Regions from separate parts of the Acerihabitans sp. TG2 genome, predicted to be linked through region 2. Evidence: predicted binding sites of a transcription regulator. Region 2 holds the regulator's gene; each other region holds the start of a gene.
What was found. The regulator LexA, encoded in region 2, represses DNA repair genes until DNA is damaged. The targets are predictions, from matches to a motif close to TNCTGTATGTACATACAGNA.

Region 1 (10,029 bases), on a different contig from region 2:
TAAGCTGGCTGCCATGGCGGAGATGATAAATGACTACCTCGTTCATAATGGTATCGATGAAATATTTTCGGCGCTGGCGCAGTCCGTCAGAAAAAGCATCAGCCATTCCATGTCGACCAATAATGTATTCGTGCGGTTCGACGTGAAAAGAGCAAAACGGCGTAAAAGCGATAAGTTACTGTAGATATGTTCGATTTACCGGCAAAACTTGCGATCGGTGGTTGAAAAAGAGTCGATTTTGTTTTCAATTTCCTTGCCTAGATTTATAACCTGGCTCACAAACAGTGATTTTTATGTGGTAACGCAAGCCGAGAAAGCCAACTTTGCTTCTCGCGGTTTCGCCAATCCGGTAAACTGGCAACTGGGATCATTAACATATACCCAAAATATGAAGGGTGTGTACTCCAGCATATACCGAGGAATTCATGTATCAGGACTTGATTCGCAGTGAACTTAACGAAGCCGCAGCCACCTTGGCCAACTTTCTTGCCGATGACCGCCATATTCAAAGCGTGGAAGATGCCGCCACCCTTATCGCCGCCTCTTTCAAGAACGGGGGCAAAGTGCTCTCCTGCGGCAATGGCGGATCTCATTGTGATGCCATGCATTTTGCCGAGGAACTGACCGGCCGTTATCGCGACAATCGGCCAGCCTACCCAGCCATCGCCATTTCCGATCCTAGCCACTTGTCTTGCGTCAGCAACGATTTTGGCTATGATTTTGTGTTTTCACGTTATATCGAAGCGCTCGGCAATCAGGGTGATGTGCTGCTCGGTATCTCTACTTCTGGTAATTCGGCCAACATTATTCGCGCCATCGCAGCGGCACGCGCCAAGGGCATGAAAGTCATTGTGCTCACGGGCAAGGACGGCGGCAAGATGGCCGGCACCTCTGATGTTGAAATTTGTGTGCCGCACTTTGGTTACGCCGATCGTATCCAGGAAATTCATATCAAAGTGATCCATATTCTGATTCAACTGATAGAAAAAGAGATGGCGGCAACAGCAGCATAGCTCCGGCGTTGAAACAACGCGTCAGGTGATTTGGTAAGGAGAGGGGTCATGTGTGAACTGCTCGGAATGAGTGCCAATGTACCGACGGACATTTGCTTCAGTTTTACCGGGTTAGTGCAACGAGGGGGTGGCACCGGGCCGCACAAGGATGGATGGGGCATCACCTTTTATGAAGGGCTGGGCTGCCGGACCTTCAAAGATCCATTGCCCAGTTTTAATTCACCAATTGCCCGGCTGGTGCAGGATTATCCGATCAAATCCTGCGCGGTGATATCGCATATCCGCCAGGCCAATCGCGGTAAGGTGGCACTGGAGAACACGCATCCTTTCACCCGTGAATTATGGGGCCGTAACTGGACCTTTGCCCACAATGGTCAGCTAAAAAGCTATAAGCAGCTAAAAACCGGATCCTACCGGCCGGTGGGACAGACCGACAGTGAATATGCCTTTTGCTGGCTGTTGGCACTGCTGGCGGAGCGTTATCCACGCACACCGGCTAACTGGCCGGCGGTGTTTCGTTATATTGCACTGCTGGCGGATGAATTGCGACAAAAGGGCATATTTAACATGCTGTTATCCGATGGTCAATTTGTCATGGGATATTGTTCAACACATTTATACTGGATCACTCGTCGGGCACCGTTCGGCAAGGCTACGTTACTCGATCAGGATGTGGAGATTGATTTTCAGCGGCAAACCACGCCTCATGATGTGGTGACGGTGATTGCCACGCAGCCGTTGACCGGCAATGAAACCTGGCACCGGGTAGCGCCAGGGGAGAGTGTATTATTTCGGTTGGGTGAGCGCGAACTGTGATACCGCCGGCGTACCGCTGTGCAACTGCAGCGGTGGGCTCACGGCATATTGCCCATTCACCACCGCCACCGCTGGTGGCTGGTGGTAACGGGCAAAAAAGGCATACCCTGGCTCCAGGGAACGCCAGAATGAATAATAGTTTGAAAGGCGGTGACGCTGTAAATTTGCCTCGGTCATGCGGAACGGGAAAATATTAATTTTCACCTCGGCCTGACCGTTTAATAATGCGGCGTCAACGTAACGATATATGTCAGCAATATAACTGTTGGTCATGGCGTAACAGCCAATGGAACGACAGTCGCCATGGATCATCAGCATGGCGCCCGAATACCCCTGGTACCGGTCATAGTCATTGGGAAAACCAATATTTATCGCCCGATAGTAATGGCTGTTAGGGTTCAGATTGCGGTGGGTAATGCTGTAAAAACCTTCCGGGCTTTTGAAATCCCCTTCTCGGCGTTTAGGGCCCAGTCCGCCGGAAAAGTCACAAATCCGGTAGCTGTCAAGCAGGCGATATTCATTACCGACCTTGGCATAGAGTTCCAGGGTTCGCTCTTCTTTAAATATCTGAATAAAAACCGGTGATCCGATTAATTGTGCCTTTAATTCTTTGGATAGCTGCGGCTGCCCACTGGCATAACTGACTGACGTCATTGCCGCTATGCAAAACAACATCGCAAATAACTGTGCGATTTTGCCCATTATTATTCCTGCGTAGTCATATTAAATAAGATGCCAGGCAACGGTCGTTGGCGGCAAACCCTAGAAACGTCAAGTAAAACAAATAAAACAGCGACAAGATAGCACCACCGGCATATTTATCAAGATACGTTTTGTATAAATTGATCTTCTTACTGTATACTTATACAGTTGAAGGGGGGGGTGGATGCGTAAAATCATACATGTTGATATGGATTGTTTCTTCGCAGCGGTTGAAATGCGCGACAATCCGACGCTACGCGACATCCCGCTGGCCATCGGCGGCAGCGCGGACCGGCGCGGCGTGATCAGTACCGCTAATTATCCGGCGCGGGTTTATGGCGTGCATAGCGCCATGTCGACCGCCATGGCGCTGAAGCTTTGTCCGCACCTTACGTTGCTGCCTGGGCGCATGGCGGCTTATAAAGAGGCATCTGAACATATCAGGCGTATTTTTAGCCGTTATACGTCATTGATTGAACCCTTATCGCTGGACGAAGCCTACCTGGATGTCACTGACAGCGACTGCTGTAGCGGCTCGGCGACCCTAATGGCCCAGGCTATTCGTCAAAACATTGCCGATGAGTTGGATCTCACCGCGTCGGCCGGCGTGGCACCAGTAAAATTTTTGGCTAAAATCGCCTCTGAATTCAACAAACCCAATGGACAATTTGTTATCACTCCAGAACGGGTACCGCTATTTTTGGCACAACTCGATCTGGGTAAAATTCCGGGAGTGGGCAAAGTCACCGCCAAAAAACTCGCCGATATGGGACTGATAACCTGTGCCGATGTGCAGCGTTACGATCTGGCGGCGTTGCTAAAACAGTTTGGCAAGTTTGGTCGGGTGTTGTGGGAACGATCGCAGGGAATCGATCAACGCGAGGTATCCTCGGATCGTCTGCGTAAATCAGTAGGGGTGGAGCATACCCTGGCGGAAGATATCGGCGATTGGGCCGACTGCGTGGCAATTATTGAACAACTCTACCCCGAACTTGAGCGGCGGCTGGCAAAGGTCAGACCGGATCTGCTGATCGCCCGACAGGGCATTAAACTTAAATTTGCCGATTTCCAGCAAACCACACAGGAACATGTATGGCCGCGCCTGCATAAGCAAGATTTGATCGCTATTGCGCGTCAGGCGTGGGAGCAGCGCCGCGGCGATCGTGGTGTACGGCTGGTGGGGTTGCATGTCACGTTGATCGACCCGCAAATTGAGCGTCAGCTGATGCTCAGGTGGGAAGATGATATGCCGTAACAAGGTATCCCGTCATACTTCACGTTGCAGATGCGTTGGCTTTCCTCGCTCACCCCAGTCACTTACAAAAGTAAGCTCCTGGGATTTGCTGCGTTGCCGCCTTCCTGCCACGCGAATTATTTAGGGTATCCCGTCATACTTCACGTTGCAGATGCGTTGGCTTTCCTCGCTCACCCCAGTCACTTACAAAAGTAAGCTCCTGGGATTTGCTGCGTTGCCGCCTTCCTGCCACGCGAATTATTTAGGGTATCCCGTCATACTTCACGTTGCAGATGCGTTGGCTTTCCTGCAACGTGAAATCGTTAGGCTATCGCGGTCAGTCTTTTTCAGGGATGGCTTTGAGCAGCGCAGTCAGCAGGGTCCAGTATTGGCCGACACTTTTGATATGCACCTGTTCATCCGGCGAGTGTGGACCGGTAATGGTCGGCCCGATAGATACCATATCCATTAGCGGGTAGGGCTTTTTAAATAAACCACATTCCAGCCCGGCGTGGATGACCTGAATATTCGGGGTTTTATTAAACAGCTTTTGATAGGTTTCACGCACCAAATGCATCACCGGTGAATTAGCGTCCGGTTTCCAGCCCGGGTAACTGCCCTTGGCGGCGGTTTGTGCACCAGCCAAGCTACCCAACGCGGTTAACATTCCGACCACATCGTCTTTACCGCTGTCAATCAGTGAACGGATCAGGCAGCGGATATGAGCCTGCTCCGGCTCCATGGACACCACGCCGACGTTGAGCGAGGTTTCCACCACGCCTTTCACGTCATCGCTAAAACGAATGACGCCGTTGGGCATGGCGTTGAGCAGGGCGATAAACCGATCGCTGGTGACTTTGGTCAGCACCGGGGCGTCTGGGGTTATGGGGTCAATTTGAATTGCCAGCTTTTTCTCAACCGCCGCCAGTTCACTTTTAATCACCGACAGGAAACTCTGCGCCAGTTGGCTTAGGCTTTCGGCGTTTTCTTGTGGTAGGGCCAGCGTCGCATAGGCTTCGCGCGGAATAGCATTGCGCAGCGTGCCGCCGTTGAAATCGATGAGTTGGATATCCAGCGCATGAGCCTGTTTTGACAGGAAGCGTGCCAGCAGCTTATTGGCATTGCCTAATCCCTTATGGATATCACCGCCGGAATGCCCTCCTTTGAGGCCTTTAATGGTGAGCTTCAACACGTGATAGCCCGCTGGTACTGCTTCGCGCTCCAGAGGCAGGATGGTTTTAAAATCAACCCCGCCGGCGCAACCCATATAAATCTCGCCCTCTTCTTCTGAATCGGTATTGATCAGAATATCGCCTTGCAGCCAGCCTGGCTGCAGACCAAAGGCACCAGCCATACCGGTTTCTTCGGTCATGGTCAGTAATACTTCCAGTGGACCGTGTTGTACCCCATCATCCGCCAGCACTGCCAGCGCTGATGCCATGCCGATACCATTATCGGCACCAAGGGTTGTGCCGCGCGCTTTTACCCAATCGCCATCTACATACGGTTGAATGGGATCGCGAGTAAAATCATGAAGGGTCTCGTTGTTTTTTTGCGGCACCATATCCAAATGCGCCTGTAACACCACCGGACGACGTTTTTCATAACCCGGCGTTGCGGGTTTACGCAGCAGGATATTGCCAACCTCGTCGCGTTCCCCGTGCAACCCTTTTTCCTGTGCCCAGCGCATAATATGGCTGGCTAAGGCTTCCTCATGATACGAGGGGTGTGGAATGGAGCAAATTTTGGCAAAAATTTGCCATAATGGCTGAGGCGAAAGTTGAGTCAGTTCAGACACGATAATAACTCCTGTTACAACCTAAGACCCGGTCTGCGCGTTTTTCACCGCGTTCAGACGGTCTGATGGTTACCAAAGACGAAAGAAAGCATACCACTTTAGCCTGAATAATGGTGAAAGTGCGCTTAAAAAGGGCGGTAGCGCTGGTATTTCGTTGATGGCGTCTTTATAATCTCGCGCAACCTTTTTCCCCTGTACTTTTAAGCCGGCCCAATCCGGCTGGGACAGCATTTATGAGCGAAAAATACGTCGTAACCTGGGATATGTTGCAAATCCAGGCGCGGAAACTGGCCGAACGGCTACTGCCCGCAAATCAGTGGAAAGGCATTATTGCGGTCAGCCGCGGTGGTTTGGTCCCTGGGTCACTGTTGGCGCGCGAATTGAATATTCGCCACGTTGATACGGTTTGCATCTCCAGCTACGACCATAACAACCAGCGTGAACTGACGGTGCTTAAACGTGCTGAAGGCGATGGTGAAGGTTTTATCGTTATTGACGACCTGGTGGATACCGGTGGAACCGCTAAAGCGATCCGTGACATGTATCCAAAAGCGCATTTCGTTACCATTTTTGCCAAGCCGGCCGGCCGGCCGCTGGTGGATGACTATATGGTCGATATCCCGCAAGACACCTGGATTGAACAACCCTGGGACATGGGTGTGGTATTTATCCCGCCGTTGGTGGGAAAATAAGCCTGGATAAATAGTGAGCTTAATCAACCCATAACGATTTCGTTTAACGCCCGACACTGTCGGGCGTTTGTTTTATTGTCCCTTAATGGTCAATCTTGCTAAGATTAGCCTTAATTATGGCAAAAACGACTGTGCGGAGGCGAAGGCTTAATGAGTGGCACTAATCTAAGCGAAACATTATTCAAACCCTCATTCAAACTACCTGAAACCTCAACGCTGGTCACCCGCGTGCGTCATAGCGACGGACAATCCCCGATCCTTGCCACCCTGGAAGGCACCAATCCGCAAAACTGGTACCGGATGATCAACCGGTTATTATGGATTTGGCGTGGTATTGACCCTTGGGAAATCGAAGAAGTGCTAGCGCGCATTGCCGCCAGCAAAACCGATCGCACGGATAGGTGTTTGCTTGATACCGTGGTTGGCTATCGTCCAGGTAACTGGATTTATGAATGGTCTCACCAGGGCATGGTCTGGCAACAACGCGGCATGGATGAGACCGATCCCGTTCTGTCGGGCAAGCATTGGCTGCAGGCGGCCAATTTCTACAGTATTGCTGCCTATCCACACTTGTGCGGCGATGCGTTGGCCGAACAGGCGCAAACGCTGGCCAACCGGGCTTGGGTAGAGACTACCGAACGGTTAAGTTATGAGCTAAAAGCGCTAACCTTTCCGATTAGCGGCGGCGGCAAGCTGACCGGCTTTTTGCATCTGCCGCACAAAAACGGCGGTCCTTTCCCCACGGTACTGGTTTGCGGCAGTCTGGATATGCTGCAAAACGACACCTATCGACTATTCCGTGATTATTTTGCTCCGGCGGGTATGGCGATGCTGACTATCGATATGCCCTCCATTGGCTTTTCCTCAAAATGGAAACTGACCCAGGATTCCAGTTTTCTGCATCAGCAGGTACTACGGGCATTACCGGATATACCATGGATTGATGCCAAGCGCGTGACAGCCTTTGGCATTCGTTTTGGCGCCAATATTGCCGTTCGGTTGGCATTTCTGGAACCGCAGAGGTTGCGTGGCGTGGCCTGCCTGGGACCGATCGTGCACGGTCTGCTTACCGATCCTGTTCGCCAGGACCGGGCGCCGAATATGTATATCGATGTGCTTGCCAGCCGAATTGGCATGGCGCAGGCCTCCGACTCGGCATTAAAAGCCGAACTTAATCGCTATTCGCTAAAAACCCAAGGACTGCTGGGGCACCGTTGCCCCACGCCGATGCTGGCCGGCTACTGGAATGACGATCCTTTCAGTCCTAAGCAAGACGCAGAACTGATCGCAGCGTCGTCCATGGACAGTAAACTCATGCAGATCAAATCGGCACCGATTTATGCTAACTTCCAGTTGGCCTTATCCGAAATTTGTACTTGGCTAAAAAATATCGGATAATTTGCAGTTCCACGATTTTATTAGTTTGCTAAATAGAGAAGTCATTCTCTGTTAAGGCATTTGAGGTTACCAGCATGGCGTTAATAAGTGGACATCCTAAAAGCAGACTGATGAAGGGATTTACGTCTCTCGGCCCTTATATTCGTGAAGAGCAGTGCAGTGATAGCCATTTTTTCTTTGACTGCCTGGCGGTATGCATCAATATGCAATTATCGCCGGAATTGCGCGAATTTTGGGGCTGGTGGATCGATCTTGAGGTAGAAGAAAACCGTTATACCTATACCTATTATATCGGTAAATTCGACCAAGTGGGCAATTGGAATAAACAGGACATCACCGATGACGCGGTGCTGGAAAAACTGGAAAGCTCTTTGCGTGCTTTTTTCCCTCGCCTTGAGGCCTATATCGTTTCGCTGGACATGACACTTGAATCTGCGGACAGCTTTAACGACGAGCCGTTTATCCTGACAGCCCGCTAGCCAACAGCCCTGCGGCTTGGAAGATAACAAGTATATCGCCTTATGCCGGCAGGTATAAGGCTGTTCTTTCTAAAGACCAGGTACGAATTCAATCCGACTTACGGTAGGAATGTAATGGAAGGCAGCCAGACCTTAGTAATTAAACTGGGCACCAGCGTGCTGACCGGCGGTTCCCGTCGGCTGAATCGCGCCCATATCGTCGAGCTGGTGCGCCAATGCGCGCAACTGCACACTGCGGGACACCGGATCGTCATAGTGACCTCCGGGGCCATTGCCGCCGGCCGGGAGCGTCTGGGTTACCCAGAACTGCCCGCCACCGTCGCTTCGAAACAACTGTTGGCGGCGGTCGGGCAAAGCAACCTGATCCAACTTTGGGATCATTTGTTTTCAATCTATGGCATTCACATCGGCCAGATGTTGCTGACCCGCGCCGACATGGAAGACCGCGAGCGTTTTCTCAATGCTCGCGACACGATGCGCGCTTTATTAGATAACTGCATCATTCCGGTGATTAATGAAAATGACGCGGTGTCCACCAACGAAATAAAAGTCGGCGATAACGACAATCTCTCGGCACTGGTGGCAATCTTGGCGGATGCCGACAAATTGCTGCTGCTCACCGACCAGGACGGCTTGTATACTGCAGATCCACGCACCAATCCGGATGCAAGACTGATCCCCGAAGTGGACAGTATAAACGATGCTCTGCGTGGCGTCGCCGGCGACAGCGTTTCAGGGCTGGGCACGGGCGGCATGGCTACTAAAATTCAGGCTGCCGACGTGGGCATTCGTGCCGGTATCGACGTGGTGATTGCCGCCGGTAGCCGGCCGGGGGTGATTGGCGATATGATGGATGACCGGCCAGTGGGCACCCGGTTCCATGCCCAGGGGATGCCCCTTGAGGCCCGCAAACGCTGGCTGTTTGGACCGCCGCCCGCCGGCGATATTACGGTGGATAATGGCGCACTGCTGGCGATCAGGGAGCAGGGTAGTTCGCTGTTGCCCAAGGGGATCCGTAGCGTCGTCGGCGATTTTTCCCGCGGAGTGGTCGTGCGGCTCCGTGGCCTGGATGGCGAGGATGTTGCGCATGGCGTTAGCCGTTACAATAGCGACGCGCTGCGCATGATTGCCGGGAAACACTCCCAGCAGATCAACGCCATTCTTGGCTATGAATATGGCCCGGTGGTGATCCATCGCGACGACATGATTATTTATTAAGGAGTTGCATATGCTGGAGCAAATGGGTAAAGCAGCCAAAGCGGCATCCTGGCAATTGGCGGTGCAAAGTGCTGCGGCTAAAGATCGGGCACTGATGGCGATTGCCGATAGCCTGGAAACTCACGCCGAGGTTATCCTAGCGGCTAACGCTCTGGATATGGCGGACGCACGGCAAAGTGGTCTTAGCGAGGCGCTGCTCGACCGTCTGCTGCTCACACCAGCGCGCTTATCAGCAATTGCGCACGATGTACGCCAGGTCTGTCGCCTGACCGACCCGGTGGGGCAGGTTATCGACGGACATATGCTGGATAACGGCCTCAAACTGGAACGCCGTCGGGTGCCGCTGGGCGTGGTGGCAGTCATCTATGAAGCTCGTCCTAATGTCACGGTAGATGTGGCGGCGCTGTGCCTGAAAACCGGCAACGCGGTGATCCTGCGCGGTGGAAAAGAGACCTGCCGCAGCAATGCCGCCACGGTAAAAGTGATTCAGCAGGCGCTGGTGGACTGTAACCTGCCCGCCGGTGCGGTACAGGCCATCGACAATCCCGATCGTGCCTTGGTCAACGAACTGCTGCATTTGGACCGCTATGTGGATATGCTCATACCACGAGGCGGGGCCGGCCTGCATAAGCTGTGCCGCGAAAACTCCACCATTCCAGTGATCACCGGCGGTATTGGG
Region 2 (10,029 bases):
CAGTAAAATAGGTTTGGTAATACCACCGTTGCGCAGCGCCAGAGCTTCACTCAGACGCGCCACGCCAAAATAATCGGCGTCATCTTGCAACGTGAAGGCGGTGGTCAATAACCCGTGACCATAAGCATTGGCCTTTACCACCGCCACGACCTGACTTTGAGGCGCTAACAGGCGCACCTGGCGCAAATTATGTTGCAAAGCCTGGCGGTTAATAACGGCAATTGCCGTTTTCATTATTCTCGTCCTGGTTATTATTCATCATCATATTGTGGCCCGGCATAACTATCGAACCGCGACCACTGCCCATTAAATGTTAATCGCACCGTGCCTATCGGGCCATTACGCTGTTTACCCAAAATGATCTCGGCAATACCTTTCATATCACTGTTTTCGTGATACACCTCGTCACGGTAGATAAACATGATCAGATCAGCATCCTGCTCGATCGATCCGGATTCACGTAGATCGGAGTTGATCGGCCGTTTATCAGCACGCTGCTCCAGCCCGCGATTAAGCTGGGACAACGCGATCACCGGTACTTGCAGTTCCTTGGCCAACGCCTTGAGTGAACGCGAAATTTCCGCTATTTCCAGTGTGCGGTTTTCGGACAGTTGTGGCACCCGCATCAGTTGCAAATAATCGATCATGATAAGGCTAAGACCGTCATGCTCGCGAAAAACCCGCCGGGCACGGGAGCGGACGTCGGTAGGCGTTAGCCCCGATGAATCATCAATATACATATTGCGTTTTTCCAGCAAAATGCCCATAGAGCTGGAAATACGCGCCCAGTCCTCATCATCGAGTTGTCCGGTGCGGATGCGGGTCTGATCGACACGGGATAACGAGGCCAAGATACGCATCATAATCTGTTCGCCGGGCATTTCCAGGCTGAATATCAGCACGGGTTTATCCTCGGTCATGGCGGCATTTTCACACAGATTCATGGCGAAGGTGGTTTTCCCCATTGACGGTCGCGCGGCGACAATGATCAGATCCGACTTTTGAAAACCGGCGGTTTTTTTATCTAAATCATGGTAACCACTGGAAACGCCAGTGACACCATCGTGGGGCTTTTGGTACAACTGCTCAATACGCGCTACCGTGTCTTCCAGGATGCGATCAATACTTTTGGGACCTTCATCCTTACTTGCGCGATTTTCAGCAATCTGGAACACCCGGGACTCGGCCAAGTCGAGTAAATCTTCACTGCTGCGTCCCTGAGGGTCGTAGCCGGCATCGGCTATTTCGTGGGCTACCGCGATCATCTCACGCACCACCGCCCGTTCCCGTACGATATCCGCATAGGCGGAAATATTGGCCGCACTGGGGGTGTTTTTTGACAACTCCGCCAGATACGCGAAGCCGCCCACAGAATCCAAATCGCCTTTTTGCTCCAGCGATTCGGATAATGTGATCAAATCGATGGGCTTATTCAGTTCAAGCAGGCGCTGCATTTCGCCGAAAATCAGCCGGTGTGGCCGGTTAAAAAAATCTTTGGACGTCACGCGTTCGGCGACGTTGTCCCAACGCTCATTATCCAGCATTAACCCACCCAACACTGACTGCTCCGCCTCCAGAGAATGGGGTGGGAGTTTCAGGCCCTCGACCTGACGGTCCCGGGAAAAATTTGTTTTATTGGCTGGTTTTTTTTCTGACATGTGGTAATGACATTGCCTGATAGATGAAGCATGAGATAAAAATGCATTGTATCGTTGATTGTCGACAAATCCTATGTGGCTTTGCAAACCTGAGTGAAGAGCTTATGGTTAATTAACACGTAAACCCACTATACCCATCATACTGCACGTTGCAGGCGCGAATACACAGCCCTTGCCTGGGCCTCGCTCCTGACAGGGCCGCGACAGGTCGGGTTCACATCTGCTCCTGCAGATGTGTCCTCGCCCACCCCAGCAGCCGAGTCAACACCGGGGGATGGGGTGCGTCAGCGCCTTAGGGCAACACAAATTATTAAGCCTATGATCAGGCTGAGGAAAAAATATGGCAAAGCGTATTCAATTTTCCGCCAACGGTGGCCCAGAAGTACTGCAATATGTTGATTTTACCCCGGATGATCCAACCGCCGACCAAGTACAGGTTGCCAATAAGGCGATTGGGATAAACTACATCGATACCTATGTGCGCAGCGGATTATATCCAACGCCCACCATGCCGTCCGGCCTGGGAACCGAGGCCGCCGGCGTTGTCGTAAAGGTGGGATCCGGCGTGACCGACCTGAAGGTGGGCGATCGGGTGGTGTATGCCCAATCAACCTTGGGTGCCTATAGCGATATTCATAATGTCGCGGAAAAAAATATCGCCCAGTTACCCGATACCATCACCTTTGAGCAAGCTGCAGCGTCGTTTTTAAAGGGCCTGACCGTTTATTATCTGTTGCGCCAGACATATGAAATCAAGCCCGGCGAGATTTTTTTGTTTCACGCCGCCGCCGGAGGAGTCGGATACATTGCCTGCCAGTGGGCTAAAGCGTTGGGTGCCAAAATGATCGGCACGGTTGGCTCAGCGGAAAAAGCCGCGTTGGCAAAGGCAGCCGGGGCCTGGGAAACGATTAACTACCGAGAAGAAAACGTGCCCGAACGTGTCGCTGCGCTCACCGAAGGTAAAAAGGTCAGCGTGGTCTACGATTCAGTAGGCAAAAGTACTTGGGAAGCCTCGTTAGATTGCCTGCACCGCCGCGGCCTCATGATCAGCTTCGGCAACTCGTCAGGCCCGGTAAGCGGCGTCAACCTGGCCATTCTCAATCAGAAAGGTTCGTTATATGTCACCCGCCCGTCTTTGAATGGTTATGTGACCAACCGTGAAGAATTAACGCTGGCCAGTAATGAATTGTTTTCAATGATTGCCAGCGGTGCGATCAACATCAAGGTGGCGGAAAAACAGACCTTCCCGTTGGCACAAGCCCAGCGAGCGCATCAAGCGTTGGAAAGTCGGGCAACTCACGGCTCGTTACTGCTGATTCCGTAATACCCACAAGCGGCAGGCGCACAAAAAAAAGGGCCTCTGCAAGGAGGCCCTGGTAAAATGGCTTTCATCAGCGCTTTTGATAAGTGCTTTTATGGTGGAGCATTATATCGTTATTTTTATACTTTTCTGTAGGGAGGAACAGTAGGTCTAATCACCAGAGTTGCCCGCATATAGAGTATCTCATTGGTAGTACAAGGATAATGACTCTTGTAACCCGAGACCTCTAAAGCATGGCTATTATCCTATTTTATATCTCTATCCAGTGTTATTGATGAATTCACTGCGTTAGTAATATTCTGTAATAATAACAGTACTTATAAGAAAAAAAAATCGTTAAGCACTCTCTTGGCCCTGAAATGATCACAAGCTGTGACCGGCTCCACGTTAATGTAAAAAAAAATTAACGTTTTTTTTGCCACAACCCACTAATGCAGCTGGGTGGTATCAGTAACGTCGCAGTTGGGGACCTTGAACCGCTCGCCAGATCCAGGCTACCACCAGAGCTAACAACAACCAGGGCAATAATTTAATCGCCATAAAAAACAAACCGGCAAACATCATCACAAACGTACCCACCACCAGTGCGGCCAGTACGCTAAGCATAGAAATTCCGGTCAGCAACAAGATGATAAAAAAACCGATAACAAAAAAAATCTCTAACATAATAGGCTCCTGAATAGCGGGAATAACCGTCAGTCTTTAATAGGATTAATTCAAGAAGCATGCCAGGTTAACAGCCTTAAATTGCACTGATTAATAAAGAAAAAGTTTTGCCATCACGTTTATTGATGGCTATTTTCACCATCAATTGGCCAAATCCGCCGTCAGCCCTCGCCCCGACACCTTGGCCAGCGCTTGCTCCACCACCCCAATACCGGCACCCGGTTTATGCGCGTTCTCGCTCAGGTGTCGCCGCCATTGGCGTGCGCCGGGAATACCTTGAAATAATCCCAGCATATGCCGGGTGATATGTCCCAAATAGGTCCCTTGGGCCAGCTCGCGTTCAATATAAGGGAACATTGCCTGCACGATCCCGGCCATATGGCTAAAAGGATCGGCACTATCGAAAATCCGGCTATCCGCCAGAGCCAGAATACCCGGGTTTTGATAGGCCTCGCGCCCGATCATCACACCATCTACCTGCTCCAGATGCACCAGCGCCTCATCCAGATTTTTTATGCCACCGTTGATCACCAACGTCAATGCTGGGAAATCCCGTTTCAGCTGATAGACCCGAGGATAATCCAACGGCGGGATTTCACGGTTTTCTTTGGGGCTAAGACCGGACAACCAAGCCTTGCGCGCATGGATAATAAAAGTATCGCAACCGCCACGTTCGGCCACGGTCTGAATAAACTCACATAAAAATTCGTAGCTGTCCTGATCATCAATGCCAATACGGGTTTTAACCGTCACCGGAATGGATACCGCTGCACGCATAGCATCAATACAATCGGCCACTCTTTGCCGCTCGGCCATCAAACAGGCACCGAATTGGCCATTCTGCACCCGGTCAGACGGACAGCCAACATTGAGATTAACCTCGTCATAGCCACGCTGTTGTGCCATAAGGGCACAACGAGCCAACGCCTGTGGGTCGCTCCCCCCCAACTGCAGCGCCAGCGGATGCTCGTGATCATTAAATGCCAGATAATCCCCTTTGCCATAGAGCAAGGCACCGGTAGTGACCATCTCTGTATACAATAACGAATGACGTGTTAATAGCCGCAGAAAGTACCGGCAGTGCCGGTCAGTCCAGTCGAGCATCGGCGCTACCGACAGACGCCGGGCGGGCAGAATCCCGCCAATTGCAGGTACCAGTGGAGTCGACAAGGTATGTGTTTGAACAATGTTATCGCGCATGTGGACCAATTTGCCGTATTTGATGATGATCAACGTCGCATTAAAACGCTTCGGATAACGAAGTCGGCCGACGTTGTAATGGAATAATGATTACGGGCTACTATAGCATAGAAAAACCGAGCCGAACCCGGGAGAACGTGAGACAGCGTAACGGGGAATCGGCTGTATGTTCCAGCAGTTGTTAACTTTAAATTAACATACATAACTAAAATTCATCGCTAAATTGCTCAAAAAATACCATATAACCACCATTTAATCCCAAAAAGAACTTTCATTATTTACAAATTGATCGTAATCATTTAAACATTAATTAGTAGTTACGAAACATGGTGTGTGAGTGGAAGGTGGAGCATGAGCAAAACTATTGAACTCACGATAATTAGATTATTTCTAATAGAAAACAGTAGCGACTATGGTATTAGCATAACAACCGGCCTATCCAAGAAGGGAAGTCAAATAATAAAAATATAATATTTTTTGGGTCGCCATTCACCTAGGTAGATGGCTATCGCTTCCTCACTTCGTCATGGAACGACATAAATTATAGATGGCACTATTCTATGACAGTATTTATTTTAGACCCATGCACATATACTAAACACGCGTTAAGAAGTTCATTAGCTGACAGTGGAATAAAAGACAGCATTCGCGATTTGGAGACGATAGATTCTTTAAAGCACAAATGCAAAAAAGCAACGCCAACGATTATTTTCATTAATCAGAATTATTTTCAATGTCACAACGATAGCAATGAACTGAAAGCTATTATTGAAAATCAGCCACTTACCTTATTCTTTATCTTTATTGGAAATGAAAATATTAAATTTCATGATTTCGTACCGATCAAAGATAATGTCATTATAGTGTCTAAGTTTATCAAAATAAGCTCACTTATCATGATAATTCAATACTTCATGGATACCAAAGCTTGGCATAATGCAGATTCAGCAATGGGTTTTTCCCCTTTGCATTTTAGTAAAACCGAAGCGGAAATTTTGAAAATGTGGATGTCCGGCTTTGATACTATGCATATTTGCAACCAGCTTGGAATAAAAGAAAAAACCCTATCATCCCATAAAATCAATATTAAACGTAAAACCAAGGCCAGTAACAAACAGATCATTTACCATCTCATGTCCATCGCCAACAGAGTCACCGATAGCATAAAGACACGTTCTGTTGCCATCTGAGGACGGTCATTAACCCAAGGCGGTGTTGCGCTATCATGCTTAACGCCGCCCCATACCACCCATCTTCAAGAACTGCACATCACTATCTACAGGAAAATCTGCCATCATCGGGTCCTGCTGCCTGAATAAATGCGTCAAATGAATGCACGTATACCCTGGTTAACTCACTCATGTGACACCAATCCCGCGAGCTGAAAGATGACGGGTATGGACTCGGCGTTTTAATGCCATCATGATAAGATAGACTAAGGAACACGCTATGAGGAACCTCTATGACTGCATCGACTTCGTCCCACTTACTTAGCCAAGCGGAACAATTATGCGAACAGCGTAATGTGCGCCTGACGCCACAGCGGTTGGAAGTGTTGCGGCTGATGACTCAGCAGGAGGGCGCAATCAGTGCGTATGATTTGCTGGATCTGCTGCGGGTCTCCGAACCTCAAGCCAAACCACCGACCATCTATCGCGCCCTGGATTTCCTGCTGGAGCAAGGTTTTATTCACCGCGTTGAGTCAACCAATAGCTTTGTTTTGTGCCACCATTTTGAGCAACCGGGACACACTTCCGCCTTCTTTATTTGCGATCGCTGTGGCCAGGTCACGGAACAGGCCACACAGGGTATTGAGGATATCTTGCAAAAAATGGCCGAGGCCAGTGGTTTTACGATGCGCCATAATGTTGTGGAGGCCCATGGATTTTGTCCATTATGTACGGATGTGCAAGCCTGTAACCATCCCGACACCTGCGAACATGACCATTCAATAGCCATAAAAAAACGCTGACATCTCAATAACCCTACCTTACCAAGGTAGCGGGTGGTAAAAACATCAATCGCCTAAGGTGGATAGAATTATAGACAGCACACCCTTACAACCATGGATAAGAATAAGCTAAAACAAAAGGCCTATCTTATGGCGCCCCTCCTTGGCCTATAAACCGCTACCACCGAAATTTATTGCGGATTTCCCAATTTTTAACTTCTGTTTCAGCAACGTCTTTACCATAGCCATAGCGTTCCTGAAGTTTACCGATAAGTTGATCGCGTTTGCCTTCAACCACAGTTAAATCATCGTCAGTCAATTTACCCCACTGTTCTTTTATTTTACCGGTAAACTGCTTCCAATTACCGCTAGTTTGATCTTTATTCATAAAAGCCTCCTTGGATTGGACTGATAATTCACTTTGTTAATCGACTAAATAGGATTTCAACACCTATGTTCTATTCATTGATTAACACTACAATCTAATTATAGCAGAGGATTGGCGATAGGCATTATAGTGGGGCAAAATAGTGGGGCAAAACAGTGCAGTAAAATAGTGCAGCAAATTTGAACGCAACTTCTCGCGGCCCCGTTAAGGGTGAGGCCCACGGAAGGACCGAATATTGCAACGCACCGACAGCTTGAAGTATGACGGGTATAAACAGCGGTGAGTGAAAGGCATAATAGGCGTTGTCAAACAGGCCCGGTGCCGGAGAAACGCTCATCCATAACCGGACCACATTGAGTCATGTAGGGAAAAAACCGTCGTTAAATCCAGTTCCCATTACGGATCACGCCGACCGCCAGCCCTTCGATAGACAGTTCCTGCTGGCGAAGGTCAACGATAATAGGTGAGAATTCGCTGTTTTCTGGTAATAACTCCACGATATTGCCATGTTTTTTGAGACGCTTTACCGTAACTTCATCGTTGATACGCGCCACCACGACCTGTCCGTTATGCGCATCCTGGGTTTTGTGCACCGCCAGAAGATCGCCATCCATGATGCCGATATCCTTCATTGACATCCCACTGACCCGCAGCAGGAAATCAGCATGCGGCTTAAACAGGTCAGGATCTATTTGGTAGTAGCTTTCAATGTGCTGCTCCGCCAACAAGGGTTCGCCAGCAGCGACACGGCCAACCAGCGGCAGCCCGGTTTCTTCTTCGATCAATAACCGGATGCCGCGAGAGGCACCGGAGACAATTTCTATCGCGCCTTTACGCGCCAGCGCCTTGAGGTGTTCCTCAGCGGCATTGGGGGATTTGAACCCCAGACGCTGTGCGATCTCCGCACGGGTCGGCGGCATACCGGTTTGCGATATATGATCGCGTATAAGCTCAAAAACCTCTTGTTGTCTGGCGGTTAACGCTTTCATTCCATCCCCTGTTTGTTTATACAGTCTTTCTGAGAGTATATACAGGTCTGATGCAATTGAAAACCATCAACGTAGCAAAACATCATAAATCCCGGCCGCCAAGCCGCTAAAAACGGCAGTTTATCCAAGATGCGTCCACAGTAACGTCACCCAGATAAATACCGATAGAACGATCGCCAGAGTCACGGCCGCCGATCCTAAATCTTTTGCCCGGCCGGAGAGTGGATGCTGTTCCGGCCCGATACGGTCCACTACCGCTTCAATAGCGCTATTGATGATCTCCACCAACACCACCAACCATACTGACCCGATCAATAAAATACGCGAAATAGCGTCTGTTTCGAGATAACATGCAAGGATAATCGCAATGACGGCAACCACAACTTCCTGACGGAAGGCGGCTTCATGACGCCAAGCGGCGCAAAATCCTTTAATTGAGTATCCCGTGGCCTTGTAAATACGCGCCAGCCCGGAGGTTTGATTTGCCATGATTCCATGCACAGAGTGAAATAGCGCTCATCTTACCGTTTCTTCGCGTTCGTATCACCACAGATCTGACGCGCGGTTTCTGGTATTCTTGTGTCGCAATGCTAACAAGAGGCTTCACAAAAATATGTCAGGCTGGCGAACCATTTATTATACGTTGTTGGATCTACCGCTCAGGCTGTTGGTGAAAAGCAAAGTTATTCCCGCAAATCCACCGGAAGACGCCGGTCTGGATCCCTTGCGGCCAATAATGTATGTGTTACCTTATAATTCAAAGGCAGACCTGCTCACCTTACGTGCCCAATGTCTGCAACTTCGGTTGCCGGACCCACTGGTTCCATTGGAGATCGACGGTGTCACGCTAGCACGCTACGTCTTTATTCACGATGGCCCGCGAGTATTTCCTTATTTCACCGAAAAAAGTGAGTCGGTGAAAATTTTTCACGACTATCTGGATTTGCATCGCAGCAACCCGCAGCTCGATGTGCAGATGGTGCCCGTGTCAATCATGTTCGGCCGTTCCCCCGGGCGAGAAGCGCAGCAAAATCAGCCAACGCCTCAGCTACGTCTGCTCAACGGGTTTCAGAAATTCTTTGCGGTGCTTTGGCTCGGCCGCGATAGCTTCGTGCGATTCTCCAATCCCCTGTCCATGCGTTATATGGCGACGGAGCACGGCACCGACAAAACAATCGCACAAAAATTGGCCCGGGTCGCCATGATACATTTTGCCCGTCAGCGCCTGGTGGCGGTGGGGCCGCGATTGCCCGTCCGCCAGGATTTGTTTAATAAATTATTGGCGTCTAAAGCCATCGAAAAAGCAGTTGAAGACGACGCGCGTTCGAAAAAAATCTCCGTAGAGAAGGCGCAGCAGAACGCCATTACACTGATGGAAGAAATTGCGGCGGATTTTTCCTACGAAGCGGTGCGCTTATCCGACCGGGTATTGAGCTGGACCTGGAACCGTCTTTATCAAGGGTTGCACGTACGCAACGCAGAACGCGTACGACAACTGGCGGAAGATGGCCATGAAATCGTCTATGTGCCCTGCCACCGCAGTCATATGGACTATCTGTTGTTGTCCTACGTACTCTATCATCAGGGACTGGTACCACCGCATATCGCTGCCGGGATTAACTTAAACTTCTGGCCAGCAGGTCCGATTTTTCGCCGCTTGGGCGCTTTTTTTATTCGTCGTACGTTCAAAGGTAATAAACTCTACTCCACCATCTTCCGTGAATATCTCGGAGAACTGTTTACCCGGGGCTACTCGGTTGAATATTTTATGGAAGGGGGTCGCTCAAGAACCGGGCGTTTGCTGGAACCTAAAACCGGCACACTGACAATGACCATTCAAGCCATGTTGCGCGGCG
Region 3 (10,029 bases), on a different contig from region 2:
GGCAACAAAGTCACGATCGTGACGGCGTTGGATCAACTGGTCCGCTACAAACGGGCTGGTATCGCTGTTAGCCATACGCAACGCAGTGAGTGCGGCTTGTGTCACCATCGAGACCCCGATCGACGAGTTGCCCTGTATTGCGCTCACGTCTTCAAACTGTCCCACAAGGACGCCGGCATCGAGTGTTGTTCCCCCCAAATCAATCACCAAGGACGTTTCTAGCGGCCCAACCTCGGCTTTCGACAGTTGCGATATCACCGCCGGCAGCGACTCTGGCATCACGTCTACGGCGGTGATCGTGAAAACATTGCCTTTGTTTAAAGTCACTGGGCGCAGCAGGTTGTCGATTTTTCGTTTAATATTGGTTTCGTTATGCTGGCAGTCATCAGTATAGAACTCGCTGATCGGTAGCGTCACAGTCAAACTCACCGTCTGTGGCGGTAATCCGCTGTTAAGCAGAGCATGATGTACAGCCAGTAAGTTGGTATCGCCATACTGATATTCAATGTTTGTGGTACTGATCGCCTGCTGGCTGACATCGTCAAAGGTGTACTTCAATCCATCAATGTCGTAGTTAAATGTCTCGCGACTGCCAATACCCGCCACTTTCCATCCCGCACGAAACGAATTGGGGGATATAGATGTGCAGACTTGATCCCCATCCAACCAAGCTAGTTTTACGTTAGTTGACCCGTCATCGCAGCTAATTTTTTTCATAAACACACCTATAATTACTCATTTTGAGTAACCATTATGACTCACCATCAATTGGAAAACAATATAAATACTCAAATTGAGTATTTATAAATGCTCAATTTGATATTACATAATTACTATTAACGACCACAGTCGGCAGAAAGCCACTATTTCGTTAAAGGCTTCGCTCAATTATTTTTGGCGGCAAAACAGGCAACTAGCACAACGAGGGCTTTAACATCTTGCCAAGGAGAAACATTGGTACTAATAATACTGTAATTATATACAGTTTTAGATTTAAAGGAATTGCTGATGTTGCGCATGATCCCCGCCGCATGTTCGTCTATAAAAATAACCTTCCCTCTGTTTACAGAACGGTGCGCAGCCGGGTTCCCTAGTCCCGCCCAGGATTATATCGAAGCGGAATTGGACCTGAATGATTATTGCATCAGCCGAAAACACGCCACGTTCTTCGTGCGGGCAATCGGTAATTCGATGACCGATATTGGTTTAAACAGCGGCGATCTGATGGTGGTCGATAAGGCTGAGCAAGCTCAGCACGGGGATATTGTGATTGCCGAAATCGATGGCGAATTTACGGTAAAACGACTTTTACTTAACCCCCGCCCCGCACTCCAGGCAATGAATCCTGCGTTCCCGACGCTGTATCCAGAGCAACTGCAGATCTTCGGTGTGGTCATGGCTTTTGTGCACAAAACTCGCGGGGGTGAATGATGTTTGCGCTGGCCGACGTGAACTCATTTTATGCCAGCTGCGAGAAGGTTTTCCGACCCGATTTACGTGACAAACCGGTGGTGGTGCTCAGCAATAACGATGGCTGCGTGATCGCAAGATCAAAGGAGGCGAAAACGCTGGGGATCAGGATGGGTGTGCCTTGGTTCCAGCTCAAATCAGCGCAATTACCGGTTAAAGTGATAGCATTTTCAAGTAATTACGAACTCTACGCTAGCCTGTCTAATAGGGTAATGAATTGCATTGAAGAGCTGGCACCCCGAGTAGAGCAATACAGTATTGATGAGATGTTCCTGGATATTACCGGTATCGATAATTGGTGTGACTTTGAGCAATTTGGACGACAGCTGCGTGAGCATGTTAGCTCTTGTACTGGTTTGAGTATTGGTGTGGGTATGGGGCCAACTAAAACGTTGGCTAAAGCGGCTCAGTGGGCCTCAAAGGAGTGGCCACAATTTGGTGGCGTTCTGGCGTTGACGCCTGCGAATCACCGGCGGACAGAAAAACTACTTTCATTGCAGCCGATTGAAGAAATTTGGGGAGTAGGCCGGCGAATTGCAAAAAAACTCAATACCATGGGGATAAACACTTCTCTGCAGTTGGCGCGTACGCATCCAGCTTTCATCAGAAAAAATTTCAGTGTCGTGCTTGAAAGGACGGTAAGAGAGTTGAACGGAGAGAGCTGCATCAACTTGGAAGAGGTTCCGTCATCTAAACAACAGATTATCTGCTCACGCTCGTTCGGAGAGCGTATCACGACATACGAGGCTATGCGGCAGGCTATCTGTCAGTATGCTGAGCGTGCTGCAGAGAAATTAAGAGAAGAACACCAGTTTTGCCGGCATATCTCAGTGTTTATCAAAACCAGCCCCTTTGCCATCAATGAGCCCTATTACGGTAACATGGCCAGCGAAAAGCTGTTAACCCCTACACGTGACACTAGGGATATCATCACAGCCGCTATGGCTGCGTTAGAGCGTATCTGGGAGGATAAACACCGTTATGCCAAAGCCGGCATTATGCTTAACGATTTCACCCCTACCGGGGTGGCGCAGCTGAATTTGTTCGATGAACATCTCCCCAAAGAAAACAGTGTTGCGTTGATGAAGGTCATCGATGGCATTAATCAATCCGGTCTGGGAAAAGTGTGGTTTGCCGGACGTGGCATTGCTCCAGAATGGCAGATGAAGCGAGAAATGCTTTCTCCAGCATACACCACTCGGTGGCAGGCGCTTCCTTTGGCCAGACTCGCATAAGGCCGGAACCTGCTGGTACGAGCTGCCATTATGTTTTATATGATCAGATATAATATTTGAGCTTAATGTCTCATGCGGGTCGTGAGTACCTTAAATGAAAACGTGATGAAATCTTGGCGATTTCACCTTGAAATTCCGACGTGTTTTCATTTTAAAACATTCACTTAGACATGAAATAACGCTGGCGAAAGAAAAGGGCTGCTGGGTTAGTAATCCACTCATTTTCAAGTAAGATGTTTTTTCAAGATCTCGTTGATTGTTCGGTCAAGCTCTTCATAAACTTCCTTTGGGAGTCTATTGAACTCGTAGGTAAACATGCGACCCTTAGTGCGTTTCCTTGCAAACCGATCTTTATCAGAAAACGCCCATAAGTTGGAGACAATAGCCTTTTCTTTATTCGAGGTAGACGTTAACAAAGCGGCTTCTTTTATTAATATCTTTATAATGCGATTTTTAACTTCATCTTCAGCCAGTCGAGGATCGGCAAGCAGCAGTTCTATCTCAGGGGAAACATTTTCAACCAGGGACTCTGCGCTGAGTTCTTTACTGGAAAGAAGCTCTTCAATGTTGGTCAGCGTCTTATAGTCAGAAAATGTCAGTTCTGACTGAACGGGGAAAATTGATATAAGCGCCTGGCTAACGCTAGCTGCTTGTAACGCTCGGGTCACTTTAGCTTGAGACGTACCCTCTTGTTCAGCTATTTCTTTCTGGCTCAATCCCGAGTTCTTAAGTGTTAGAAAGCGTATACCAATCTCACGTAAATTATGCTCTCTTGCTGTCTGGATATCCCGGGCGAGTTTGCGAGCATCATCTGCAGTGATCGAATCCTCGGTCACCATTACGTTTAACGACGTATGGCAAAGAATTGCAGAAGCCCGCCGGCGTGACCCATCAATGATTTCTATTTTGTCGCCAGACTTAACACCGATACAGGGGAAAAACTGCTGAAGACGAATTGTTTTAGTGATGTCTTTAAGTGACTCGGCAGTCAATGCAGACTGATCCCTACCATTTGTTTCCTGTATAACAAAAGTAGACTCGGGCACCGAATCTGCCGCAATATTCTGCAAAGTAAAAATTGCGCGCCGGCCGGAGGATAACGTAAAAGTTTGTTGCGAAGAAATTTCAGTGTCATCACTAGGAACACCCGTAGATTTAAATGTTCTTCCGATCACTCGTCTGTTACTCATTTTTCACCTCAGTTGGCTCGGATAAATTCAATTCTATCAAACACCGCTTTTGCAAAATCCTCAGCAGCAGTTCGTGCATTTTTGAGTGCTTCAGTACTGCCAATATAAGTAGCCGGATTTGCTGATATAACCGTGTCAAAGGATTCACCACAGCGTTCAAAACCATCAAGGCGAGGCAAAGCTACGTCCAACATGTTGCCTCCAAAAATCTCTTTCGCTAGGCTATGGCACAGCTTATGGTCAACCTTATTTGACAATTTTGACATGAAACCGATGTTACCCAGCAGCTGACATGTATGCCCGGACTCATTTATGATTTCGATGATTTCAGGAAGACGAGTGAGGTATTTTAGGGTTGAATGGAAGTCTACCTGGGCCGGCGGAACCGGTGTCATCAACAGTTCTGAAGCAGCAATGGCATTTTTTAAAAACGCATCCATATGTGGCCCGCTATCGATAAAAATGAAGTCATAATCATGCGTTAATTTATCGACAATGTTTTCTTTGAGCACGGCATTAATATTCTGCCCTGGCAAGTGCTCAGAACACAACTCGTCCCACGTTGATGCAATAAAAGCGTCATCGATCGATGCAGGCATCACGTCAACTCCAGGCACAATAGATGGAACGATAAATTCGTTAATCAGTTCTTCTCGAGTCACATTTTGCAGCATCGCCTGCGCAGACGTTGTTTCAACTATACCTACTGACCTTCTGTGGTTGAGGAACATAGTTGCTGATGATTGTGGATCTAAATCAATAACCAATATTCGAAGGTCTTCAAACAACAAATGCGGATGAGTTCTCAATGCATGAGCAAGAGACACTGTTGACACAGTTTTAGATACACCGCCTTTGAGATTGCCGATAAAAATGGTAAAGGCAGATTTATAGCGATCCCTGTACTTAGGCACTCCACGATGATGGTAAATGTCGATAATATTCTGTGGCGACATGGCATATTTGATAGAACTGCCAGCTTGTCGTTTATCAAACACATAGCCATTTGCTTCCATCTCATTCACTGCATAATCGACACTGGCCCTGGTCAGTTTAGGAAGTTTTGAAATAGCGGCTTTTGCGTACACCAGGTAAAAATCATTTTCCTGATATTCCTCTTTTTGTGTCTGGATCTGCTGCGTTAGCGACAAAAGCATTTTTTCAGACCGCTGTGCCACTTTGGATAACTGGTTAGATACCGCCATAACATATCACCATTATGTAGGAATTATGATTTTAAACCATAATGCTACACATTGTATATTTTGTAAACCATAAAACATTGGGTTGTGATTATGTCCCGCAGCGCTCGCCGCAGGGCTGACTAGCGTAGTCTGTCAGGCCGAGGAAGCGCAATGGAGCAAAAGTTATATGTACCCCATACTCACGATAGCTAACTTTAGGCATTACCCATATACGAACTTTAGGTCTTTCCCATGCAATGAATATTAAAAGGCACTCAAAAGCTAGAATGGATAAGTAGGATATGTGAACTATAGGTATTTCCCATAAGTACTTAGGGTGTTTCCCATAGGTACTTTAGGTCTTCCCCATAAATAGGGGCAGAATAAGGAGATACATGGCCGCGAGCCAACGCAGTAAAGAGGGGGGCGGTTATCTTTATCCATTTCCCATAGATGGTGACTACCGGATTAGCCCCAACTACAGTTATCCACCGTGATGTTTTTAATCATTTTTAAATACTTTTAAGTCTTTTTAAAACCTTTTAGCCGACGCTGAGCCCTTACCACACGGGGGCTGCAGCGGAGGGACTATGGGGAACAGCTATTGTTAATGTGGGTGATAGATAAAGTAAGGGTGGGAATCGGCAAAAGTTGATATGGGAAATACCTAAAGTAGGTATGGGAAATACCTAAAGTTAAACTAAAAAATTATTCCTAGTAGGAAATTCTACAAACTATACCTTGACGTCGGTAACGAGTATGCCAGTATGGGTACGGTCATAAGTACCCATACTCACGGTGAGATTATTTCCAAATGTCTGAAATAATAGATAAAAAGCCACATAGCCAGTTGAAAATCTCTCAGTCTAATGAACTGACCGAGGCTGCTTATTATTTACCTCTTCAGGCTAAACGCGTTTTATGGTTGTGTCTTATGCAGACTTATCGTGAAGATGAACACACAGGATTATTCACAGTGAAGGTAGCGGATTACCAGCGATACTTTAAGGTTTCGCAGGCGACGGCAAGTACCGATGTGCGTAAAGGTATTGAAGAGTTGGGAAGCCGGCAAGTGAGATTTTTTCCCTCTGAAGGTGAGTATGAGGAAATACGGCGGCCCTGGCTAGCTGAGGCTGGACTCAAAAGGGGTAGGGGGCAGTGGAACCTTGAGCTCAACAGTAAAGTAATGCCTTACCTGATAGGCCTTACTAGCCAATTTACAACGTATACGCTCCTTGATTGTGGAAAAATAAACTCCGTGAGAGTGATACGGCTATATGAAAGTTTGTGCCAATTCCGTTCTACCGGGATTTGGATAACCACCGCATCATGGCTAGCCGAACGTTACGAATTACCTGACTCACAAAAAACAAATATGGCCGAAATGAAAAGAACATTTCTTGTCCCCGCCATTGAAAAAATTAATGCTCAAACTCCCCTGAAAATATCAATGAAAGAAGACTCAGGAAAACTCATCTTCTCTATATTATCAGTGCCTCTTACTCTTCCAGGCACTGTTTGATTCTAGCCATACATCTAATATGCCTAGCAGTTGAGATAGACACAACATGTAGTTTTATCCACAGAAACAGTGGATAAAACTAGGGCAGGAGAACCGCCTCGATGAAATGGGGGTAAAACGGCGTGACATAGTCACGTATTGGGTCAGTTTATTATTTTCTTTTTTATTACTTTCTTTCTTTTGAATAAAATATTCTGAACCCCATCCGCCGTCGTGATGCGATCCTTTAGTTGAGCAATTTGACTCGACTTAAGGATCCTCACTCCATGAACATTAACGAATTGATAGAAATAACCCGACAGGCGCGCCAGCGCTATTGTCAATCGCGAAGCCGTCTTGACCACTTCACGTTTATCCTTTGGTATATGGGACTGGGGGCAGTGTGTCAAAACGAACTGGCCCTTTGGTTGGAACGTCAACAAACCTTAGCCGCAATGCACGATCTGGCCTTGCCACCAGAGTGACTTGATTCGGGTTTATCAGTGGTTTAACGAGCTCTTACCCTAGACACCTGGCGGCGTGAGGACCACCCGGCTCGCTGGCCGATTGTCATGTGGATTTGTGGGTAACAACCTACTCCGGTGATCGCTGGTAACTTATCGAGTATGAAAAGCACCACTCGGCAGGCGGGGAGTGAAAAATTCGCCTCAATAGCTAGTGCTTTACGAATAACATCATCAATAATATTCAGCAAACGGACAGAGCGACAATCCGAAAGTTGATCGTGGATCAAGTCCATTGACCAGCATTCATTGCTGTTTACTGGAATAGTCAATGGCTCGGGTTTTTCACGCTGTAGCCGATTTTTCGGCTTTATTAGCATATTAAGCCAAAGCTCTCAGTAGTTTGAGCTAATTATTTTACTCAAATCACTTGATGGTCCAGCAATTACAGTATAAGCGCCCGTCTCCTTACAGTATTAGGGTCTAGATGTTAAAAGGCAGCACGTGGTCCTATATTGGATAAACGGACACTTACCTCATATAACGCATAAAAATTAAGGAAAATACTGCAAGTTGCTATTTTTTACGCAAGTAAAAAGGTAATAGCGAGCGGGTAGGTGGTCGAGGAAAATGCGTTGGTTCATTTGAAACTTTCTCTTCTTATGGCTGTAATATTATTTTTTATAAAAATAGTTATATTAAATATAAAAACATTATTTAAACTATCAAATAAAATATTAACAATAAATATTAATTTAGATTATTTTTAATTGTGAGATATTTTTGATATTTATTGGAAAGTGGTATTTCATAAAAGGCGAATTTTTTAAAAGAAATTATCATTAATTTTTTATTCAAATCATTATCTTTTTCACTTGAATTTTTATTTAAAAGCCCTTCTTTATATTTAACTGCCATTGATTTGAAATCTCTAAGAAATCTATAATAATCAACTATATTTATAGCTTCATTTCCGTTTAAATCAAGTAATTCCGAATTATACATATTATATGCATTATCATCTAAATACTCTGCAATTACTACTAGAGTTAAGGCTTGTGTTTCGTTAAGATTGATTAGATCTTGCAATTTATTAAACTCTTCATCATTAACTTCTTTTGGGGTAATTACGTAATTATGGTTATAAACAATTTCAGCGGCTATTATATTCCTAACTTTATCTTCTCTTCTGTTTTCTTTAAATAACTCGTATCCCATATTAGAAATAAAAAGCACCATAGCAACAACTACAGAAACTGCTTGTATCCAATCTGATAGTTTTACTTTCATCATTTAATTTTACATCCTTTTAAATTTTTAACTTACTAATATATTTATATTTTATAATAACACCGCACTTACCTTGCCGAATGTTTACTAGAACATTTATTCGTGATGATTATAGTACAACTGAGTTAAACTGTATTGCAGAACGTGTTTTATATTTTAAAATTGATTTATTTGGAATCCAACACTTGGCTCTGTCACAACAATAGCGCATTAATCAATGTGGTGGCGCCTGAGCGTTTTATCGACGAGGGTGGCATTAACACCAAGCGCCCTAAGCCGCGTCGAAGCGGTTTTAGCGGTACGGCAGCGGAGAGGTAACTACCAGTATGGTGTACATGCCTTTTTAATGACAATTCAACTGACACACTCCCCATTACTGTTCAATAAATGAACTTAGCGTACGTTTCCGTACGATTGGGCTTCAGCCCCTGTTACCAACCCTATTGAGGGAAGTAGACTATCAGGCTCAGGGGGAGAATGACTATATTTCGCTCAAAGCGGATGTCACCTGGAAATTCAGAAGCGCTTCATAGAAAAACACCCTCCACCAGAATTTTTGCCATCTGAACTATTTTACTTTATAAAATTAGTTTATCCATAGCTCCGTGACCTGCTATGACATTTGACTATATGTCATAACGATATGCCTATACCAAAGTACCTCTAACTTTGACAAAAAATGTTCTCCGGTTACCGACATCTCTCATCCTCATGTGGATAATGAGCCTGAACATAATTCTTCCCGAGGAATAAAACGATGTCTGCTGATTTCAATTGCCTGTCTGAGAATGTCAGGCAATTGCTTATAGACAAACTACACAACTGGAGATATGGCGTCGGTCCGGCATGGCGTTCAATATGGCCGGTCTTTGACCGACATATTTAACGCCATCAAGAAATGGCCACGGTCTACGAGGAACTGGCAGTGCGGGGGATAGTAGGGACCCGGCTCTGGATCCTGCTGTAGCAGCTTATTTTTGCGACAGTCCTCGGCACCGAGGAAAAGGATGCCCGAATGCACTCGGATTCCCAGGAACTTACCGAACTCAATGAAGCAATTTGCGAAACAAGCGCAGCAGGCTGGCTGCGATGATTGAGCGCAGGTCCGAATTACTGAATCTTAATGGCCATTTCTACTGTGAGCGACAGATAAGTTTGACGGCATTGATAGACGAAACGGGTAAAGATAACGGCTATTATCAGTCTTTCCTCTAAAATGAGCTCAGCCGCCTTAATGCATACGATCTCAAATACTTGTCGGCTATTGAGGATATCCTTCACGTAATGGGGCAGGAAGACGTAACGATTGAGTTCGCTGATGATGCCACCGAGGCCATCATTAATGTCCGACGCCCTTCATTGACGGACTATTTTAGGGAGCTGTTTGACCGTATTAACGAGCAAAAAAAAGAACTTGGTTACTATTCATTACCCCGAGGTTTCAAACTGTCAGATGAAGCTCTGGCGACGGTATGCAATACTACCTGTGATCTTGAGCCGGAGGATATCGTTGATGCCGCTTATGTAAAGCGGACCCGCACCGGCTGAAAGAGCAGGTTGTCATGACTGGATGGTGATAGAAAATACCATCCAACTTCCCGTCAGAACTGACTAAAATCGCTCTTGGGCCAGGGCTTTTCTGATTTCTGCCATAAGTTCAGGATATTGTTTACCAGCCTCAATGCGATCCAGGCG

Region 1: a site for LexA is predicted at 2,682-2,701, ahead of dinB (DNA polymerase IV). Genes of this name have one in related genera too.
Region 3: a site for LexA is predicted at 968-987, ahead of umuD (translesion error-prone DNA polymerase V autoproteolytic subunit). Genes of this name have one in related genera too.

The regions. Positions count from the first base shown of each region.
Region 1 covers NZ_JAYGJO010000008.1:11,514-21,542, forward strand. Annotated here, with positions in the region: gene SJI19_RS09175 (hypothetical protein) at 1-184, shown strand, start outside; gene lpcA (D-sedoheptulose 7-phosphate isomerase) at 426-1,013, shown strand; gene SJI19_RS09185 (class II glutamine amidotransferase) at 1,062-1,829, shown strand; gene dpaA (peptidoglycan meso-diaminopimelic acid protein amidase) at 1,800-2,531, opposite strand; gene dinB (DNA polymerase IV) at 2,716-3,786, shown strand; gene pepD (beta-Ala-His dipeptidase) at 4,103-5,563, opposite strand; gene gpt (xanthine phosphoribosyltransferase) at 5,797-6,255, shown strand; gene frsA (esterase FrsA) at 6,406-7,653, shown strand; gene crl (sigma factor-binding protein Crl) at 7,728-8,132, shown strand; gene proB (glutamate 5-kinase) at 8,247-9,350, shown strand; gene proA (glutamate-5-semialdehyde dehydrogenase) at 9,361-10,029, shown strand, end outside.
Region 2 covers NZ_JAYGJO010000032.1:7,730-17,758, forward strand. Annotated here, with positions in the region: gene alr (alanine racemase) at 1-234, opposite strand, end outside; gene dnaB (replicative DNA helicase) at 252-1,658, opposite strand; gene SJI19_RS21095 (quinone oxidoreductase) at 1,999-2,982, shown strand; gene pspG (envelope stress response protein PspG) at 3,427-3,645, opposite strand; gene dusA (tRNA dihydrouridine(20/20a) synthase DusA) at 3,787-4,845, opposite strand; gene rcsA (transcriptional regulator RcsA) at 5,406-6,035, shown strand; gene zur (zinc uptake transcriptional repressor Zur) at 6,308-6,817, shown strand; gene SJI19_RS21120 (CsbD family protein) at 6,975-7,184, opposite strand; gene lexA (transcriptional repressor LexA) at 7,565-8,173, opposite strand; gene SJI19_RS21130 (diacylglycerol kinase) at 8,294-8,662, opposite strand; gene plsB (glycerol-3-phosphate 1-O-acyltransferase PlsB) at 8,787-10,029, shown strand, end outside.
Region 3 covers NZ_JAYGJO010000026.1:15,433-25,461, reverse strand. Annotated here, with positions in the region: gene parM (plasmid segregation protein ParM domain-containing protein) at 1-717, opposite strand, end outside; gene umuD (translesion error-prone DNA polymerase V autoproteolytic subunit) at 1,009-1,431, shown strand; gene SJI19_RS19320 (Y-family DNA polymerase) at 1,431-2,705, shown strand; gene SJI19_RS19315 (ParB family protein) at 2,930-3,895, opposite strand; gene SJI19_RS19310 (AAA family ATPase) at 3,904-5,100, opposite strand; gene SJI19_RS19305 (replication initiation protein) at 5,894-6,601, shown strand; gene SJI19_RS19300 (hypothetical protein) at 6,868-7,065, shown strand; partial or broken gene SJI19_RS19295 (IS3 family transposase) at 7,215-7,439, opposite strand; gene SJI19_RS19290 (hypothetical protein) at 7,795-8,337, opposite strand; gene SJI19_RS19285 (hypothetical protein) at 9,619-9,882, shown strand; gene SJI19_RS19280 (KAP family P-loop NTPase fold protein) at 9,946-10,029, opposite strand, start outside.